Regions from separate parts of the Mesorhizobium sp. M1E.F.Ca.ET.045.02.1.1 genome, predicted to be linked through region 3. Evidence: riboswitches for the same ligand, from Rfam matches in the RefSeq annotation. Region 3 holds a riboswitch; each other region holds the start of a gene.
The links. A riboswitch is a leader RNA that binds a small molecule or an ion and turns the genes downstream of it on or off. The one in region 3 is predicted to bind cobalamin.

Region 1 (6,501 bases), 2.3 Mb from region 3:
GGGCGATCTTCCTGACTTGGTGCACTCGGTTCTGCTTGAGACGGGGCTCGACCCAAAGCGGCTAGAGCTGGAAGTAACCGAGAGTGTGCTGTTCGACGACTTCTCGCGGGCAAGTTCGATCCTCAGGCGGCTGAAATCGCCCGGCGTGAAGATCGCCCTGGACGACTTCGGAACCGGCTACTCGTCGCTTTCCTATCTCCAGTCTTTCCCCTTCGACAAGATCAAGATCGACAAGTCCTTTGTCTGGATGATTCAGAAGAACCCGCAATCGGCCGCCATCATTCGTGCGATCGTCGGGCTGGGCCGAGGCCTATCAATGCATATCATTGCAGAGGGCGTCGAGACGTTGGAGCAGTTGACCTTCCTTAGCGAGGAAGGCTGCAATGCTCTGCAAGGATATTTGATCGGACGCCCCCATCCGATTGAGGCGTACGCAAATAGGTCGGCAGACCTGAAGCTATGGCGAGCAGCGCGCGTCCTCGCCGTAGACGGCGGTAGCCGCCGCACGGAGCCTGCAGCACAACACAAACAGAGCCCGCCTCCGCATAGACTGTGATCAGGCTGCGTCGTGGAATGAAACCAGCCTCCGGCGCCGGTCGTCCCAAAGCACGAGCCTGACGCATTTGAGGCTGTCCCAGAGGGTGATACGTCCAATGCAGGCAAGTTGCGGATGGTCGCGCAGCACTTCCGGCAAGCGGTAGTAGGGAATCCGGCTGGACAGATGATGGACGTGATGGATGCCGATGTTGCCGGTGAGCCACCGCAGCACCGGCGGAAGATCGTAGTGCGAGGCGCCATGCAGCGCCGCTTGGGGAAACCGCCAATCCTCGCCCCCCGACCAATGCGTCTCCTCGAATTGGTGCTGTACATAGAAGAGCCAAACGCCAGCCGCACCTGCCAGCAGTGCGACCGGCAGGTGGATTAGGAGAAAGGTAGCCAAACCGACGGTCCATACCATCAAGGCAGACAGCGTGACGATCGCAATATTCGTCAGCATGGTCGAAATCCAAGGCAGCGCACCCGAGCTCATCATCCCAAACGGTAGGCGCTGCTTGAATAGGAATAGCCAAGCTGGCCCGATCCCGAACATCACAAGCGGGTGCCGGTACAGCCGGTAACCGACCCGCTTTATCGGCGAAAGGGCACGGTATTCGGCAATCGTCAGCGTGGTGATGTCACCGACTCCGCGTTCGTCGAGATTGCCTGCAGTCGCATGATGGGCGGCGTGAGCGCGCCTCCAATAGTCATATGGGGTCAGAGTCAGGACCCCAAGCAGGCGGCCGGTCCAGTCATCGAGTCCGCGACGGGCGAAGAACGAGCCGTGGCCGCAATCGTGCTGGATCATGAACAGCCTAAGCAGGAAGCCGCTGGCAGGAAGGATCGCGATCAGCCCGGGCCAGAAGCTGTTGGTCAGCGAAAGACAAGCAGCCGCCCAGAAGATGGCGAAAGGGACAAGAGTGATGAACAGTTCGAAGGCGCTACGCCCTAGACGCGGCTGTCGGTATTTCGCCAGCTTCTTCAACCACGCTCCGGCATTGTCTTCAACAAGTGAAGCGGGTGGATAGACATGTGCGCTCATTATAACCAGTCCGTTTTTTTCGCCACCCTGCGATCATCTGCTAGGGCAATGGCCGCGCCCGTGGGATTGGGCGCAGGTGTTGAAGTATTAGGCCTGACGGGCCTTGCGGGGCGCCTCGTCGGCCACGACGCGCGAGACCCGATTGCCCATTTCTGTCTGACGGGCTCCGGCTTCCGCCCTTACCTCAGCCTTGGCAGCCGCAGCTTCCGCCAAAACCCGCTCATTGTCGGCGACCTTCAGCGCTTCGCGCTCGGCGCGATGGGCATCGCAGCGCGTTCCCGGCAGGGAGTCGGTCAATTGCCCATGCCACCGCCGGGGGATGGCGCGGCATCCTTGGCTGGAACGTCGGTGATCATGGCCTCGGCGGTGATCAACAGGGCGGCGATCGAACCGGCGTCCTGGAGTGCGGTCCGCACCACCTTTGCCGGGTCGACGATGCCAGCCTTGATCATATCGACATAAATCTCGTTCTGGGCGTCGAAGCCCTGATTGTAGTCCTTGCCCTTGGAGAGCTTGCCGACGACGATCGAACCTTCGACGCCTGCATTTTCTGCGATCTGGCGGACCGGCGCCTCAAGCGCCCTCAGCACGATCGAGATACCCGCCGTCACATCGGCATTGGCGCCATTCAAGCCGGCAAGCGCCGATCTGGCGCGCAAGAGCGCCACGCCACCGCCTGCAACGATGCCTTCTTCCACAGCGGCACGCGTAGCATTCAGCGCGTCGTCGATGCGATCCTTCTTTTCCTTGACTTCGGACTCGGTGGCGCCGCCGACGCGAATGACTGCAACGCCGCCGGCGAGCTTCGCCAGTCGCTCCTGCAGCTTTTCCTTGTCGTAGTCGGAAGTGGTTTCCTCGATCTGACTTTTGATCTGCTGTATGCGCGCCTGAATGGTCGCCTTGGTGCCGGCGCCGTCTATGATCGTGGTCGTGTCCTTCTCGATCAGCACGCGCTTGGCGCGGCCGAGCATGTCAATGGCAATGTTCTCCAGTTTGATGCCGAGATCCTCGGAAATCATCTGGCCGGCGGTGAGCACGGCGATGTCTTCCAGCATCGCCTTGCGGCGATCGCCGAAGCCAGGCGCCTTGACGGCCGCGACCTTGAGGCCGCCGCGCAGCTTGTTGACGACGAGCGTCGCCAGCGCCTCGCCCTCGACATCCTCGGCGATGATCAACAATGGCTTGCCACTTTGCACCACGGCTTCGAGGATCGGCAGCAGCGTTTGCAGATTGCCGAGCTTCTTTTCATGGATGAGGACGTAGGCGTCCTCCAGCTCGGCGCGCATCTTCTCGGCATTGGTGACGAAATAGGGCGAGAGATAGCCGCGGTCGAACTGCATGCCTTCGACGACGTCGAGTTCGGTCTCGGCGGTCTTTGCTTCCTCGACGGTGATGACGCCGTCGTTGCCGACCTTGTCCATCGCCTTGGCGATCATGTCGCCGACGGTGGCATCGCCATTGGCGGCGATGGTGCCGACCTGCGCGATCTCACCGGCCGATTTGACCTTCTTGGACCGCGCCTGGACTTCCTTGACCACCGCGGTAACGGCCTGGTCGATGCCACGCTTCAGGTCCATCGGGTTCATGCCGGCGGCGACGAGCTTGGCGCCTTCGCGCAGGATCGATGCGGCCAGCACCGTGGCGGTGGTTGTGCCGTCACCGGCAAGGTCGTTGGTCTTCGAGGCCACTTCGCGCACCATTTGCGCGCCCATGTTCTCGAACTTGTCGGCAAGCTCGATTTCCTTGGCGACGGCGACGCCGTCCTTGGTGATGCGTGGCGCGCCATAGGCCTTGTCGATGACGACATTGCGGCCCTTGGGGCCTAGTGTCACCTTGACGGCGCTGTTGAGAAGCTCGACGCCGCGCAGCATGCGGTCGCGGGCATCGGTGGAGAATTTGATTTCCTTGGGGGGCATGATTTTTCCAGTTCGGTTGGGACGGCAAGACGCCGACGGCGTCGCCCGGAGACTCAGAATCGGGAGCGTCCTATGCGCGTCCGGTGAATACGCGCGGCGCGCACGTCAGGCTGCCCTCTTGGCAGCCACGGTCTTGTTGAAGATGATGCCCATGATGTCGGCTTTCTTCATGATCAGAAGGTCATCGCCGTCGATCTTGACCTCGGTGCCCGAGCATTTGCCGAACAGGATCAGGTGGCCCGCCTTGACCTTGAGCTCGACCAGCGCGCCGTCTTCGTCGCGTGCGCCCTGGCCGACGGCGATGACTTCGCCTTCCTGCGGCTTTTCCTTGGCATTGTCGGGAACAATGATGCGGCCCTTGGATTTGGTGTCACTTTCCGCGCGCCTGATGACGACGCGGTCTTGGAGTGGCCGGAATTTCATGGAAGCTTCTTTCTGAGGCCGGCATAGCGGCCACGCCCATATATATAGCCCGGTTGGCACTCGTTAGATAGAAGTGCCAAACTTAATTCTCGAGCGCCCCAAAATAGTGGAAATCGAGATAGGGGTAATCAAAAACAGTTCCGCCATCTCGGCAGCTTCCCAGGCCTTGGCCCAGTGGTCCTTGTGGAGACGAAAAGCGCCGCTGCCGTAGCGGGGGCAGCGCCGGCACCGACTTCCCAATTATCCCATCCGCGAGACGAACGTGCACCTTAAGCACCCTGATCAAATCATCGATCGCCCAAACCGGTCCACAGGAATGCGAGATCGGTCAGGGGCAAGGACGACTGGCGGTAATAGGGACTTACTCCGCCGCTTCGGCGTAGCGCGCCGGCACATAGTTGAGGATCGGCCCAAGCCAGCGCTCGACCTCCGCCAGCGGCATGGCCTTGCGCCGCGCATAGTCCTCGACCTGATCGCGCTCGACCTTAGCGACGCCGAAATAATAGCTTTCGGGATGCGACAGGTAGATGCCGGAGACGGAGGAGCCGGGCCACATGGCGAAGCTTTCGGTCAGGCTGACGGCCGCATTGCGTTCGCCGTCGAGCAGACGAAACAGCGTCGCCTTTTCCGTATGGTCGGGTTGCGCCGGATAGCCAGGTGCCGGGCGGATGCCGCGATAGGGTTCGCCGATCAGGTCGTCCGGGGCCAGGTTCTCATCGGGCGCGTAACCCCAGAACTCCTTGCGCACCTTCTCGTGCATGCGCTCTGCGAAGGCTTCGGCGAAACGGTCGGCCAGCGCCTTGACCATGATCGAGGAATAGTCGTCGTTGGCCCGCACGAAGCGCTCGGCGATCGTCACTTCCTCGATGCCCGCGGTGACTATGAAGCCGCCCACATAGTCGGCCTTGCCGCTGTCCACAGGCGCCACGAAATCCGACAATGCGACATTGGCCTTGCCGTCGTGCTTGGCCAGCTGCTGGCGCAGCGTGAAGAATGTCGCCAGTTCGTGCGAGCGGGCCTCATCCGTGAACAGTCTGATATCGTCGCCGGCGGTATTGGCCGGCCAGAAGCCGATCACGCCCTTGGGCGCAAACCATTTTTCCGCGATGATCTTCGCCAGCATCGCCTGGGCGTCCTCGAAGAGCTGGCGTGCCGCCGGCCCCTGGTCCTCGTCGTCGAGGATTTTGGGATAGCGGCCCTTCAACTCCCAGGTTTGGAAGAATGGCGTCCAGTCGATATAGCGGGCAAGCTCGGCCAGATCCCAGCCTTCGAAGACCTTTAGGCCAAGGAAGGACGGTTTTGGCGGCTCGTAGCCCGTCCAGTCGACCTTGTGGGCATTGGCCCGCGCCCTGGCGAGCGGCAGCCGCTGCTTGTCGGCTTCGCTGCGCGCATGCGCGTCGGCAACCTTCTTGTACTCCGCGCGAACGTTCTCGACATAGCCGGCCTTGGCCTCGTTCGACAGCAGTGCCGACACCACGCCGACGGCGCGGCTGGCGTCGGCGACATACACCGTCTGGCCTTTCGCATAGCGCGGATGGATCTTGACCGCCGTATGCACGCGGCTGGTCGTCGCACCGCCGATCAGCAGCGGAATGTCGAAGCCTTCACGTTCCATCTCGGCCGCCATATGCGCCATCTCGTCGAGCGAGGGCGTGATCAGGCCGGACAGGCCGATGACGTCGACCTTTAGCTCACGCGCCGTCTGCAGGATCTTCGCCGCAGGCACCATGACGCCAAGATCGATGATCTCATAATTGTTGCAGGCAAGGACCACGCCGACGATGTTCTTGCCGATGTCGTGGACATCGCCCTTTACCGTCGCCATCAGGATCTTGCCGGCGGTCTGGCGCTCGCCATTGTCGATCCCGCTGGCGGCGTTCGCCAGCTTCTCCGCCTCCATGTGCGGCAGCAGGCCGGCCACCGCCTGCTTCATCACGCGGGCCGACTTCACCACTTGCGGCAGGAACATCTTGCCGGCGCCGAACAGGTCGCCGACGACATTCATGCCCGCCATCAGCGGGCCTTCGATGACATGCAGCGGCCGCTCGGCGGCGCGCCGCGCGTCGTCCGTGTCCGCGTCGATGAATTCGGTGATGCCATTGACCAGCGCGTGCGAAATGCGCTGCTCGACCGGCCAGTCGCGCCAGGCGAGAACGCGTTCCTGCGCCTCCTTGCCCGCCGTGCCCTTGAAGCGTCCGGCGAGTTCCAGCATGCGCTCGGTCGCCGTGCCGCCGCCCTTTGGCTCACGGTTGTTGACAACATCCTCGCAGGCTTCGCGCAGTTCCGGGTCGATGGTGTCGTAGACGGCAAGCTGCCCGGCATTGACGATGCCCATGTCCATGCCCGCCTGGATGGCGTGGTAGAGGAACACGGCATGCATGGCCTCGCGCACCGGTTCGTTGCCGCGGAACGAAAAGGAGAGGTTCGACACGCCGCCCGAAATATGGACATGAGGAAGCGTCGCGGTGATCTCGCGCGCAGCGTCGATGAAATCGACACCGTAATTGTTGTGTTCATCGATGCCGGTGGCGATGGCGAACACGTTCGGATCGAAGACGATATCCTCGGGCGGGAAGCCTGCCT
Region 2 (6,501 bases), 2.4 Mb from region 3:
GCCGCCTCGGGCTGGCCGAGCGCCTTGGTGATGGCGACGGTGGTGACTTCCGTGGTGGCGAAGGTCGCGCCGACGAAGATCAGCGCGAAGGTGATGATCTGGACCGGCCGCAAGCGGATCGCGGAGCCGGTCGCCGCCTGTTCCGCCGGTCGCACCGGCGGCTCCGTCGAGCGCTGCAGCAGGAATGCCGCCGAGCCGAGAGCGAGCAGCAACGTGCTGGCGACCATGCCCGCTTCCGGGAACAGCGCGGCGCTCAAGCCCACCGACAGCGAGGCGCCGGCGACGTAGACCAGCTCGTCCGCCGCCGATTCGAAGGCGAAGGCGGTGTTGAGCTCGGGCCGGTTGCGGAAAATCTCGGTCCAGCGCGCCCTGACCAGCGCCGGAATGCTCGGCATCAAGGCGGCAAGCAGCGCGGACAAGAACAGGGTCCATACCGGCCAGTGCTGATTGGCCGCCGCGATCAAGGCCGCGAAGGAAAGCGCCGAAACGAGCGTCGTCGGGACGGCTATGCTGGTCTGGCCGAGCCGGTCCACCAGCCGCGAGATCTGCGGCGACAGGAAAGCGTTGACCAGCGCGTAAGTGGCCGAGACGGCGCCGGCCAGCCAGTATTCGCCATGCGTCTGCGACAGCATCGCCACGATGCCGATCGGCGCCATGGCGATCGGCAGCCGCGCCATGAAGGCGGCCGCGGCGAAGCCTTTCGTTCCGGGAGCCCGAAAGATTTCCGAATAGGGGTTTCGCATGGTCCTGCTCCTCGACAAGGAAGGGCGCCGCAATTACATACGCAGCGTATGAATGTCAGATAGTTCATACGTCGCGTATGTCAATCGGCATACGAGACGTATGTGAATAGAGCCAGAAACCGTGCACAGACCCCGCAAGGAGATGATCGCCGAGACGCGCGCCAAGCTGATCGCGGCCGCGCGCCATGCCTTCGGCACGATCGGCTATGCCGAGGCCTCGATGGACGATTTCACCGCTTCAGCGGGCCTGACGCGCGGCGCGCTCTACCACCATTTCGGCGACAAGAGGGGACTGCTGCAGGCGGTGATCGCCGAGATCGACGGCGAGATGGCTGCGCGGGTGAACGAGGTGGCGGCGAGAGCGCCGACCCGCTGGCAGCGCTTCGTCGACGAATGCACCACCTATATCGAGATGGCGTTGGAGCCGGAAATCCAGCGCATCATGTTCCGCGACGGCCCGGCGGTGCTGGGCGATCCGGCGCAGTGGTCGAACGCCAATGCCTGCACCGCGTCGATGACGGATCATCTGACGAGACTGCAGGAAGAGGGCGTCGTCGTGCCCGATCTCGACCCCGAGACCGCCGCGCGGCTGATCAACGGCGCCAGCAGCCAGGCCTCGCAACGCATTGCCAATTCGAACGACCCCGAGGCGACGTCGAAGAAGGCGATAGCGGCGTTCAAGCAGCTACTGGAAGGACTGCGCAAAAAGCCCTGACTGCACGATCGGGTAAGGATATCGCCGGTTTGTGCACCGGTTTTGGGACTGGCGCGGCGCCGTCGCAATTGACAATGACAGGCGCGAGCGCATCCTCCTCGACCATTCTCTTACAGCGCCGCGCGTTCTTCGAACGCGCAAAGGACGCTGTAACACTTTGACTATGCCGCATGATCCTTTCCGAAAATCGATTCCGATTTTCGGGGTCATGCGCGAGGCGGGAGAGTCGGGGCCATGTGGGACTTCAGCATCGGCCGGTCGGTGTCCATCATGATGCGGACATGGCCGTTCATCGTCTTTCGCATGATCGTCTATTTCGGCATCACGTTGGCCTACATCATGGCGACCGGCACCGGCGCCAGCGTCGGCTACGGTGTCGGCCACATCTCCACCGATCCCGATGGACCGATGTCCTTTGCCTTGTGGGGCGGGGTTGTCGGCTTCGGCGTCGTCTCGATCGCCGTCTACTGGATCCGCGAATATATCCTCTATGTGCTCAAGGCCGGTCACATCGCCGTCATGGTCCACCTGATCGATGGCCACGACGTCCCCGACGGCCAGCGCCAGATCGCCTATGCGAAGGAAGTGGTGACCCAGCGCTTCGCCGAGGCCAACATTCTTTTCGTCGTCGACCAATTGGTGAAGGGCGCCATCCGCGCCATCACCGGCCTGATCGGCGGCATCGCGGCGTTCTTGCCCATTCCGGGCTTGAACGGCCTCGTCAGCTTCATCAACACCGTCATCCGCCTGTCGCTGACCTATGTCGACGAGATCATCCTCGGCTACAACATCCGCATCAATTCGAACTCTCCGTTCGAAACCGCCAGGCAAGGCGTCGTGCTCTACGCGCAGAACGGCAAGCACATGGTCAAGAACGCCGTCTGGCTGGCGGTGATCATGTGGGGCGTGTCCTTCGTCATCTTTCTTTTGATGCTGGCGCCGGCAGGCGCGATCCTGTGGGTCATGCCGGGCCAGCTTGCCGGCTGGGCCTTCGTGCTGGCAATCGTCTTTGCCTGGGCCTTCAAGGCGGCCTTCATCGAACCCTTCGCCATCGTCTCGCTGATGCAGGTCTATTTCGACGCCATCGAAGGCCAGGTTCCGAACCCGGAATGGGATCAGCGGCTGGCCGAAGCGTCATCGAAATTCAGAGAGCTTCGCGACAAGGCGCTCGGCTCCTTCGGCGGCTCGCGCTGGGATTCGCCCCGGGCTGCTTGATCGGCAGCCCCTTGATCACGACGGCAGCCCGATCACGGCTTCGGCTGCTCTCCGAGGCGGGCAATCGCCGACTTGAGCGGCGCCTCGCCGGCGCCGCAAAAGGTCTCGCTCATCACCAGCTCGGCCAGCGGCAGGCGCTTGCCCCAGCCATGCGCCTCGAGGTCCGGCCTCGGCGCGAATTCCGAAACACGGCCGACGCAGAGATAGGCAACCGGCGTGACGTGCTCGGGGATCGACAGGAGCCGCTTCAGCGCTTCCGTTTCGATGATGCTCACCCAGCCGACGCCGACACCTTCCGCCCGCGCCGCCAGCCAGAAGTTCTGCACCGCGCAGACGGTGCTGTAGAGGTCCATTTCCGGGTTGTGCCAGCGCCCGAGCGGCGAGTTCCTTGAACGCTGCCGGTCGCAGGTGATGCAGAGATTGAGCGCGCTTTCGCAGATGCCCTCGAGCTTCAGCTTGCGGTAGAGGGCCTGCCGCTCCGCCTCGATCGCCGGCAATTCCTGCTCGCGCGCGGCAAGGAACAGGTCGCGCACCTGCCGCCGCCTTGTCACATCGCGGATAACGATGAAATTCCAGGGCTGCATGTAGCCGACCGACGGCGCGTGATGGGCGGCCGTCAGCAGCCGCGCCAGAACGGCATCGTCGATACCGTCGGCAACGAAATGGCTGCGCACGTCGCGCCGGGTGAACATCGCCCGATAGACGGCATCGCGCGCCAATTGGTCAAAGTCATCGCCGCCCATGGCGGCCGCTTGTGCCTGCATCGCTTGTCCCTTGCGACAGCAGTCCTCCGCCTGACCATGCGGAAGACCATGTCTGCCGGGCCGGTCTTCTGGCTCGGGATCGACCCACGTCCGGCGCCTTCCCGTCTAGGACAGTGGCTTTTGCCGGCGCGGTCCCCCTCACAGCGTTGGGCACGCCACGGAGTTCAACCGTGTTCCCGATTCTCCCGCCTCGCGGGCACCAGGCAGCAGTCCGACCTTATCGCGAAGCAGAGGCCGCGCCAATGCCGCCAGCGACACTATCGGGCGCAATTTTCCCCAGCCATTCGGCCATCAAACATGGTCATCCGGGCCACGCGTGCCTAGATTAGGCGCCATGACCACCCGTCTCTACACCCATCCGGTATTCTTGGAACACCTCACGCCGCCCGGCCACCCTGAAAGGCCGGACCGTTTGCGCGCCATCGAGCGCGTGCTGGATGACGAGGCTTTTTCGGCTCTCGACCGCGTCAAGGCGCCGGAAGGCGACGAGGCGACCATCCTCTACGCGCATCCGGAAGATTTTGTTGCCCGCATCCGCGCGGCCATTCCCGCAAGCGGTATCGTCTCCATCGACGCCGACACCAGCGCCAGCCCGAAGAGCTGGCAGGCCGCGGTGACGGCGATCGGTGCCGCCAACGCGGCGATAGACGATGTCTTCGAAGGCCGCGCCGCCAATGCCTTCGTCGCCGCGCGCCCGCCCGGCCACCACGCCGAAAAGACCACCGCGATGGGCTTTTGCCTGTTCAACACCGCGGCGATCGCCGCCCGTCATGCACAGAAGAAGCATCAGGCCGAGCGCGTCGCCATCGTCGATTGGGACGTCCACCACGGCAACGGCACGCAGGACATCTTCTGGGACGATCCGTCGGTGCTTTATTGCTCGACGCACCAGATGCCGCTCTATCCGGGCACCGGCGCGAAAAGCGAAACCGGCGCCGGCAACATCGTCAACGCGCCGCTGGCACCCCGCACCGGCAGCGAGCTGTTCCGCGACGCCTTCCTTTCGCGCGTGCTGCCGTCGATCGACGCGTTCGCGCCGGACCTGATCATCATTTCCGCCGGCTTCGATGCGCACCATCGCGATCCGCTCGCCGAGATCAACCTGACCGAGGACGATTTCGATTGGGCAACCGGCCAGTTGATGGAGCGCGCCGGGCGCCATAGCGGCAACCGGCTCGTCAGCCTGCTGGAGGGCGGCTACGATCTGCAGGGACTGGCATTTTCGGTCGCCGCCCATGTCGGGCGGCTGATGAAAGGATAAATGATGGCTGATGAAGCTAACCAAGACGTCAAAACGATGAGCTTCGAACAGGCGCTCGACGCGCTGGAGAAGATCGTCGATGATCTGGAGCGCGGCGACGTCCCGCTCGACCAGTCCATCCGGATCTACGAGCGCGGCGAGGCGCTGAAGGCGCATTGCGACCGGTTGCTCAAGGCGGCCGAGGACAAAGTCGAGAAGATCAGGCTTTCGCGCGACGGCAAGCCGGTTGGAACGGAGCCGCTCGACGCCGAGTAAGGTGTGTTGCAAGGAGTTCAAGCATGTGCCGAAACATCAAGACCCTGTTCAACTTCGAACCGCCGGCAACCGACGACGAGGTCCATGATGCAGCCCTGCAGTTCGTGCGCAAGCTGAGCGGCTCGACCAAGCCCTCCAAGCGCAACGAGCACGCCTTCCACCATGCCGTCGAGGCGATTGCCGCCGCGGCGCGCGAACTGCTCGATTCGATGGAAACCACCCAGCATCCGCGCAATCGCGAGGAAGAGGCGGCCAAGGCGAAAGCCAGATCCGCGCTCCGCTTCGCCTGAGACCTGCCATGAGCTTCTTTCCAGGCAACGATCCCGAGGCCGGCGACGCCTTCGCCTGCGACCAGATCGAATTGATGGTGATCCCCAACGCCAAGGACATCGGCGGCTTCGAGGTCCGCCGCGCCTTGCCGACCGCAAAACGCAGGCTGGTCGGACCGTTCATCTTCTTCGACCGCATGGGGCCGGCCATCCTGCGCGCCGGCCATGCGATCGACGTGCGCCCGCATCCGCATATCGGGCTTTCCACCGTCACCTATCTGTTCGACGGCAAGATCCGGCACCGCGACTCGCTCGGCACCGAAATGGTGATCGCGCCAGGCGATGTGAACCTGATGACCGCCGGCCGCGGCATCGTCCACTCCGAGCGCACGCCGGAAGAGCTGCGCGGCGCGCCGATGTCGGTCTCCGGCTTGCAGACCTGGCTCGCCTTGCCCGACGGCAAGGAGGAGATCGCCCCGGTCTTCGCCAACACATCGGTGATCCGCCTGCCCGAGATCGACGCCGAAGGCGTCAGCGGCCGCGTCGTCATCGGCGAATTTTCCGGGCTGCGCTCGCCGGTCGCGACCGCATCGGACACGCTTTATGCCGATCTGCGGCTGGCGGCGGGCGCCAGCGTGAAAATCCCCGCCGATGCCGAGGAACGCGCCATCTATACGCTGGAGGGCGAGGTCTCGATTGCCGGCGATCATTTTCCGGCGGAGCGGCTTCTGGTGTTCAAACCGGGCGAGGAGATCGTCGTTTCGTCCGAACGGGGCGCGCATTTCATGCTGTTCGGCGGAGCGTCGCTGGGCTCCAAGCGTTATATATGGTGGAATTTCGTTTCGTCCTCGAAAGAACGCATCGAGCAGGCCAAGGAAGAATGGAAGACAGGCCGCTTCGATATCGTTCCTGGCGATGAGGAAGAATTCATCCCGTTGCCGGAAGGTTAGAACTGGATGGACATCCTGCGCCAACCGCGTCACTGACACGCATTTACATTCGCTCGCCAGCGGCATATTTCGCGCATGATCAAGGCGCATATTTGTGAAAGTTGGAGCAATTCCAGGAAAAATGTGAAACGGTTTTCCGTCCGGAATTGCGTGGAACAGGGAGCAATTCCAGGAAAAGTGTGAAGCGGTTTTCCGTCCGGAATTGCGTGAAACAGAAAAGACAGAGCGGTCCCGTGAAACGGTTAACCGCTCCCAAAGATCTCAGCAGGCCGCCAAAGAGTGAACCCGAAGCCCGATACGCCACTTCTCGACAAGGTCCGCATCCCTGC
Region 3 (6,501 bases):
TGCGCCGCCGATGGCGCCCCGTAGGCGGTGGCGGCGATTTCGGTCAATTCGCGCAGTCGTTCGGATTCCGGCAATCGCCACAGAGCGGTGGCGGGCAATTCGAAAAGCGGGTAGGAGTGCGGATTGATACCTGTCGAGAGGTCGACGAAAGGCCGTGGCGCGTGGGGGAAGAGCGCGCTCGCCCGGCCAAGGGATCCGCCGTGATCCACCGCAGCAATCGCTCCATCAAGAAGCTTCATGTCGATCCTGATCGCTTTCCTGTCACTTGCCGTTGAACGTACCCTTGGCTATCCGGAATGGCTGTTCAACGCCATCGGCCATCCGGTAACCTGGATCGGCAGGCTGATATCCTTTCTCGATCGCAGGCTCAACCGCGCAACCGATTCCGACGAATTGCGTCGCCGCCGCGGCGTCCAGGCTTTGTTGATCATCGTGCTCGTGCCGGCCGCCATCGGCCTGACGCTGCATGTCCTGCTCTGGCTGATCTTCCCGTCCGGCCTCGTCATTGCCGCTATCCTCGCCTCCTCGCTGCTGTCGCAGAAGAGCCTTGCCGAGCATGTCGAGGACGTCGCCGACGCGCTGGAGACCGGCGGCCTGACGCTTGGCCGCATCGCCGTCTCGCGCATCGTCGGCCGCGATCCCGAAAAGCTCGACAAGGCGGGAGTCGCCCGCGCCGCGATCGAAAGCCTGGCAGAGAATTTCTCCGACGGCATCGTCGCGCCCGCTTTCTGGACCGGCATCGGCGGGCTGGCCGGCGGCGTGGCCTACAAGGCCGCCAACACCGCCGATTCGATGATCGGCCATCGCACGCCGAAACACGAGGCTTTCGGCCGCGCCGCAGCGCTATTCGATGACAGGATCAACCTGCCGGCATCGCGCCTCACCGGCATGCTGATCGTGCTGGCAGCCTTCCTGGTCAAAGGCGCCGATCCCCGCAATGCCTGGCAGGTGATGCGCCGCGACGCGAAGAAGCATCGTTCGCCCAATGCCGGCTGGCCCGAGGCCGCCATGGCCGGCGCCCTGGGCTTGTCCCTGGCCGGGCCGCGCAGCTATGGCGGCGAGATCGTCGAGGACGCCTTCATGGGCGAAGGCGGCCGTCGCGAGGCCGAAAGCACAGATATAAGGCAAGCGCTGAAGCTTTACCGCGTCGCCGATTGGCTGCTGATTGCCCTGTTCGGCATCCTGTCAGCGATCGTGATTTACCTGACCATCTTGATCGCCGGCTAAGGTGTGTTGAGGTTCAGGTCAGGCCGTTCGCAGGCCGGCATCACCTGAATATCGACACACCTTAGAATTCAATTCCCTGCTGCGCCTTCACGCCTGCCGAGAAGTGGTGCTTGGTCAGCCCCATCTCGGTGACGAGATCGGCCGCTTCGACCAGCAGCGGCTTGGCGTTGCGGCCGGTGACGATGACATGCAGACCCTCGCGGCGCGCCTTCAGCGCCGCAACCACCTTTTCCAGATCGAGATAGTCGTAGCGCAAAGCGATGTTGAGCTCGTCGAGCACGACGAGGCTGATCGAGGGATCGGCCATCAGTTCCAGCGCCTTGGCCCAGGCAGCCTCGGCGGCGGCGATGTCGCGCTTCAGGTCCTGCGTCTCCCAGGTGAACCCCTCGCCCATCGCATGCCAGACGACGCGGTCGCCGAAGGCCGCGAAAGCATCCTTTTCGCCGGTGTGCCATTTGCCCTTGATGAACTGGACGACGCCGACGCGCTTGCCGTAGCCGAGCATCCTGAGCGCCAGGCCGAAGGCCGCCGTTGTCTTGCCCTTGCCAGGTCCGGTGTTGACGATCAGCAGGCCCTTCTCGATCGTCTTGCCCGCTACCTCGGCATCCTGCACCGCCTTGCGCTTGACCATCTTGGCGCGATGGCGTTCGGCGTCCCCGTCGTCGATGATCTTGTCGTCGATTTCGGCCATGTCACTTCACCTTGAGCGGCAGCCCCGCCACCATCATCAGCACACTATCGGCAACGGCCGCGACCTGCTGGTTGAGCCGGCCGGCGGCATCGCGGAACCGGCGCGCCAGCGCATTGTCCGGCACGATGCCAAGCCCGACTTCGTTCGATACCACGAACCAAGGCCCGCGCGGACGCGACAGCACATCCGAGAGCCGCCGGCACTCGGCCTCGACATCATGTTCCGCCAGCATATGATTGGTCAGCCACAATGTCAGGCAATCGATCAGCACCGGCTGGTGATCGGGCAAAGCCTCGATCGCGCCGACAAGATCGAGCGGCGCATCAATCGTCACCCAGCCTTCGCCGCGCCGAGCGCGATGCAGCGCGATGCGCTCGCGCATCTCGTCGTCATAGGCCTGCGCAGTGGCGATGTAAGTCCAGGGCGACGGACTGGCCGTCACCAACGCCTCGGCATGCGCGCTCTTGCCCGAGCGCGCACCGCCGATGATGAAGGTCAGGCGACCCTCGGCGCGATCAGGCAAAGCTGCCGCGCAGGCTGGTCGCCGCGCCGGTGAAGCGGCCGCGCACCACGCCGACGACCGCGCCCAGCACCAGCCAGAACACCAGATCGGTGAGCGTCACCGCCACCACGAACTGGTGATGCAGGCCTTCTGGGATCGCCGTCTCGAAGCTTTCGGGCTGCGGCGCGCCGACGATGTGCGGCGCCACGATCAGCGCCACGCCAAGGATGGCCAGCGGCAGCGACTTGCGAAAGGCGATCAAGCCGAGCCCGATCGCTGTCGCGGCCACTGTCGAAGTCCACCAGATCTGGCGCGGCAAAAGCTCTGCCGCAGGCATTGCCGGCAGCTCGGGCGGCAGGCCGAGGCCGGGCGCCAGGGTGAACACGGCAAAGCCGGCCAGGCCCCAGAACACGCCCTGTCGCCAATTGCCGATGCCGCCGGCGAATTCGGAAACCGCGACCAGGATCAGCCCGAAGCCGACACCGGTGACGATGTTGGCGACGACGTTGAAGGCAAAGCGCTCGAAGCCGTCTGCCGGCGCCCAGCCCTCGTCCTCGGCCGGAGCAGCCGCTTCGGCGGGGGTCGGAGCCGCGCTGCTCATCGCGTTGTCCGCGGGAGCGGCCGAGCTCATCGCATTGTTGTTTGTGCTGGCGGCATGGTCGTGGTGATGGCCGCCGCCGGCCTTTTCATAGACTTCTGCCTTCAGGATCAGCGGCACGGTCGCATAGGCCTGCATGCAGGCGAGCGCGATGCCCGCCACGAGCCCCGCGATCGCCGCGATGAACACGACGTTGCGAAACAGATTCATGATGTCAGGCCTTCCTCAGTGGCAGGGAAACGCCATCGAGTGGCGATAGTCGTGGGCAGCGTTGTGGACCGCATCGATATGCGAGAAGCCGACGAAGCCGACGACGAAGATGCCGAGCAGCGCCGCGAGAGCGAGCTGCATGATGCGCGACTGCGAGGAGACGGAGGCGCCGAGGGAGACGGAAGCGGTATTCATGTCTTGTCCTTTCGCCCTCCACCCGAGGGCATCGAAGTCAACTTTCCTGTCGCCGGCAGGTCTCCTGGCTCGCGGATCCGCGCCCTTCCCCACCTTCCCGAGGAAAATCCTCAGTGGTTTATGGAGAGGACTACCGCACACAGTTGCGGGGGCAGCCACGGCTTTGGGCAGGAAATCCACCCCTCACCGCATTCCCTCTTGGCTCCAAAAACGGAACCGACGACGCGAGCGACTATAGGCAGAATCGCCGCAGGCGGCAAACCAAATTCCGCCATGCCGGAGCGCGATTGCGGCATGGATTCACATGCTAGGAGGCCGCGATCCTTTCGGCGACAAGCTGCTGCAGCCGCCACAGATGGGCATCGTGGATGCCACGCGCTTCGAGATTTTTGACGGTGTTGTAGAGATAGTCGGCACCGGAACCCCAATGGCCGCAGGACGTCGCCAGCCTTTCCACCACCTCGCTTTCACTGAGCGGCCCGGCATAGGTCGTACCCTTGCGATTGATGACGAAAGCGAGCGCCCTCAACGGCCCATTGTCCGTTGCGAGCTGCAGCAGGCGGGGGTGGTAGCTGGTCGGCTTGAGGGTCATCTCACGACGGAAAAGCTTGTCCAGCGCTTGCCGGCGCTCGCCACCGTTCAGGCGGAAGGCGACGCCCTTGCATTCGCCGCCGCGATCCATCGCCATCATCAGACCCGGGCTCTGCTTGGTGCCGCGCCAGCGCGTCATCTTCATGCAGAAGGAGCGGTGCCAGCCCCGTGCCACGGCGACCCGCTCCTCGACATGCTCGATTTCGGGCTTCCAGATCAGCGAGCCATAGCCGAACAGCCACAGCGGTTCGGTTGCAGGCAACTCGCCCTCGAATGCATCCAGCATCTCTTCATAGTCGCTGTCGGAGAGATGCTGCGCGTCAGGATCAGGCCCTGGATCCTCGACCGCGCGATAACAGCGGGCGACCAGTTCCTCGGTAAGCGACATCGTTCTTGCAGGCATGCCTTGCCACCCTGGCCGGCCGGCGAACCCGTCGGCGATCGCGAGCGACCTTAAAGGCGGCACCGGGACATCACAATGGCCACACGATTGACAACGGGTTTGGCCGGGTGTCGGCTGTCGGCAGCCAGGGAGAAGCCGATGCAGCCGAATCCGAGCCAACGCGATCTCTATAACGGCCTGACCCGCCTCGAGCCGACCTTGCCGTCGTCCGCCTATCGGGACGCCGACGGGTATCTGCGCGATCTCGATGCGATCTGGTACCGAAGCTGGCTGATGGTCTGCCGCGAGGCCGATCTCGCGGACCCCCTCGCCTTCCGCGCAATCCGCATCGGCTCGCAGGAGGTCGTCGTGCTGCGCGACGAGACCGGGAGCTTGCGCGCCTTCCACAACACCTGCCGGCATCGCGGCTCGCAGCTTTGCCAGGAAAGCGCAGGCCGGCTGAAGGCAAGGCTCCTCACCTGCCCCTATCACGCCTGGTCCTATTCGCTGCGCGGCGATCTCGTGCGCGTGCCGTCGAAATCGCTGCCCGAGGGATTCGACAAGACCGATTACCCGCTCTACCGCGTGGCGCTGTCGGTGTGGCGCGGCTTCGTCTTCATCAACCTTGCAAAGGATGCCGGCGGCACGGCGGAAGCCTCGTTCGATCCCGCCTCCGGCGACCTTGCCAACTGGCCGCTGGAGACGCTCGTCACCGGGCATCGGCTCAGCAAGGTGATGAACTGCAACTGGAAGATTTTCTGGGAGAACTTCAACGAGTGCCTGCACTGCCCGGGCGTCCACAAGGACCTGTCGCGGCTGGTGCCGATCTACGGCCGGGGCCTGATGGCGAGGCACGACGATCCGGAATGGGCCCGCCACGCCGACAACGACGCGCCGGAGTTTTCCGGCGGCCTGCGCGCCGGCGCCGAGACCTGGTCGCGCGACGGGCGCGTGCATGGTCCGGTCTTTGCCGGCCTGACGCCGGCCGAGCGCGCCGCCGGCCAGACCTACGCAACGTCGCTGCCCTCGATGTTCATCGTCGGCCATGTCGACTATGTCCGCACGGTGAGGCTCGCCCCGCTGGGACCCGAGCTGACGGAGCTCACCGCCGAATGGCTGTTCGCGCCCGATGCTCTTGCGCAAACCGATATCGACAACATCGTCGCCTTCGGCACCCAGGTGCTGGAGGAGGACGCCGCGATCTGCGAGGTCAATCAGAAGGGCCTGCGCTCGATCCGCCACGAGGCCGGCGTGCTGATGCCTGAGGAATACGACCTGCGCCGCTTCCACGAATGGGTGCGAGGGCGCCACGCAGAGTTCAAAACGACTTCGGCAGATAGCGCCAGGTGAAAAAGCCGCAGAAGGCGGCCAACAGGCCGAGCGTGACGAACACCGAGCCCAGCCCGAAAAAGCTCAGCACCACCGAATAGACCAGCGGCGGCGTCAGCTCGGAAAAGTCGAGATAGGTGCGGTAGACCGCCGCCATCTGCGCCCTCTCGTAAGCGCGCACCGAGCGCATGAAGGCGGTCGAGCCCAGCGCATCGAGCGCGATGGTGAAGAGCGCGCCGCAGAGCAGGAAGGCAGCGGTGAGCAGCGGCGCGGTCTCGCCGACTCCGCCTGCCGCAAAAAGCATCGCCGCCATGGCGAAATAGGCGAAGGTCATAGTCTGGCGGCCGCCGAAGCGCTTGCCCGCCTTGCCCCAGAAGATCGCCATGAACAAGAGCGCGTTGCCCGCCGAAACCAGCAGCCCGCCTGCAAGCTTGCCCTCGCCCGTGATCACCATGAACAGCGGACCATAGACGAAGAAGGTCGTCCAGAAGCAGGAGCGGCCGAAGGCGATCAGCCAGGCGAGCCTGAGCCTCGGCTGCGCGATGAAGCGGCCGATATTGGCGAGCGGATTGGCCGGCCGGCTCTTGCCGGGGCGGATCGACGGGTTGTCGCCCAGCCGGTAGGCCCAGAACAGCGCCAGCAGCGACAGCGCGAAGGCCACGACCGCGCCATGCGCGGCATAGATGCCGAAGCGCGTGTAGAGGAAGATGCCGAGCGTCGGCCCACCTGTCCAGGCGAACATCGACCACGCTATGCGCAGCGATTCCGCCTGCATG

Region 1: linked by a shared signal. The riboswitch ahead of EJ070_RS33770 (co-chaperone GroES) and the one ahead of EJ070_RS22065 (CbtB domain-containing protein) in region 3 are both predicted to bind cobalamin.
Region 2: linked by a shared signal. The riboswitch ahead of bluB (5,6-dimethylbenzimidazole synthase) and the one ahead of EJ070_RS22065 (CbtB domain-containing protein) in region 3 are both predicted to bind cobalamin.

The regions. Positions count from the first base shown of each region.
Region 1 is NZ_CP034447.1:6,886,072-6,892,572, forward strand. Features, by position in the region: partial or broken gene EJ070_RS33750 (EAL domain-containing protein) at 1-556, shown strand, start outside; gene EJ070_RS33755 (fatty acid desaturase) at 557-1,579, opposite strand; partial or broken gene EJ070_RS33760 (hypothetical protein) at 1,667-1,846, opposite strand; gene groL (chaperonin GroEL) at 1,873-3,495, opposite strand; gene EJ070_RS33770 (co-chaperone GroES) at 3,601-3,918, opposite strand; cobalamin riboswitch at 3,917-4,205, opposite strand; gene metH (methionine synthase) at 4,280-6,501, opposite strand, start outside.
Region 2 is NZ_CP034447.1:6,944,135-6,950,635, reverse strand. Features, by position in the region: gene EJ070_RS34075 (MFS transporter) at 1-743, opposite strand, end outside; gene EJ070_RS34070 (TetR/AcrR family transcriptional regulator) at 865-1,458, shown strand; gene EJ070_RS34065 (hypothetical protein) at 1,693-2,673, shown strand; gene bluB (5,6-dimethylbenzimidazole synthase) at 2,706-3,437, opposite strand; cobalamin riboswitch at 3,478-3,656, opposite strand; gene EJ070_RS34055 (histone deacetylase family protein) at 3,772-4,698, shown strand; gene EJ070_RS34050 (exodeoxyribonuclease VII small subunit) at 4,702-4,953, shown strand; gene EJ070_RS34045 (DUF2277 domain-containing protein) at 4,977-5,243, shown strand; gene EJ070_RS34040 (pirin family protein) at 5,252-6,172, shown strand; gene dxs (1-deoxy-D-xylulose-5-phosphate synthase) at 6,452-6,501, shown strand, end outside.
Region 3 is NZ_CP034447.1:4,593,348-4,599,848, reverse strand. Features, by position in the region: gene cobD (threonine-phosphate decarboxylase CobD) at 1-239, opposite strand, end outside; gene cbiB (adenosylcobinamide-phosphate synthase CbiB) at 238-1,227, shown strand; gene cobO (cob(I)yrinic acid a,c-diamide adenosyltransferase) at 1,289-1,918, opposite strand; gene cobU (bifunctional adenosylcobinamide kinase/adenosylcobinamide-phosphate guanylyltransferase) at 1,920-2,441, opposite strand; gene EJ070_RS22070 (CbtA family protein) at 2,434-3,228, opposite strand; gene EJ070_RS22065 (CbtB domain-containing protein) at 3,244-3,423, opposite strand; cobalamin riboswitch at 3,460-3,659, opposite strand; gene EJ070_RS22060 (gamma-glutamylcyclotransferase) at 3,731-4,417, opposite strand; gene EJ070_RS22055 (aromatic ring-hydroxylating dioxygenase subunit alpha) at 4,556-5,746, shown strand; gene EJ070_RS22050 (MFS transporter) at 5,715-6,501, opposite strand, start outside.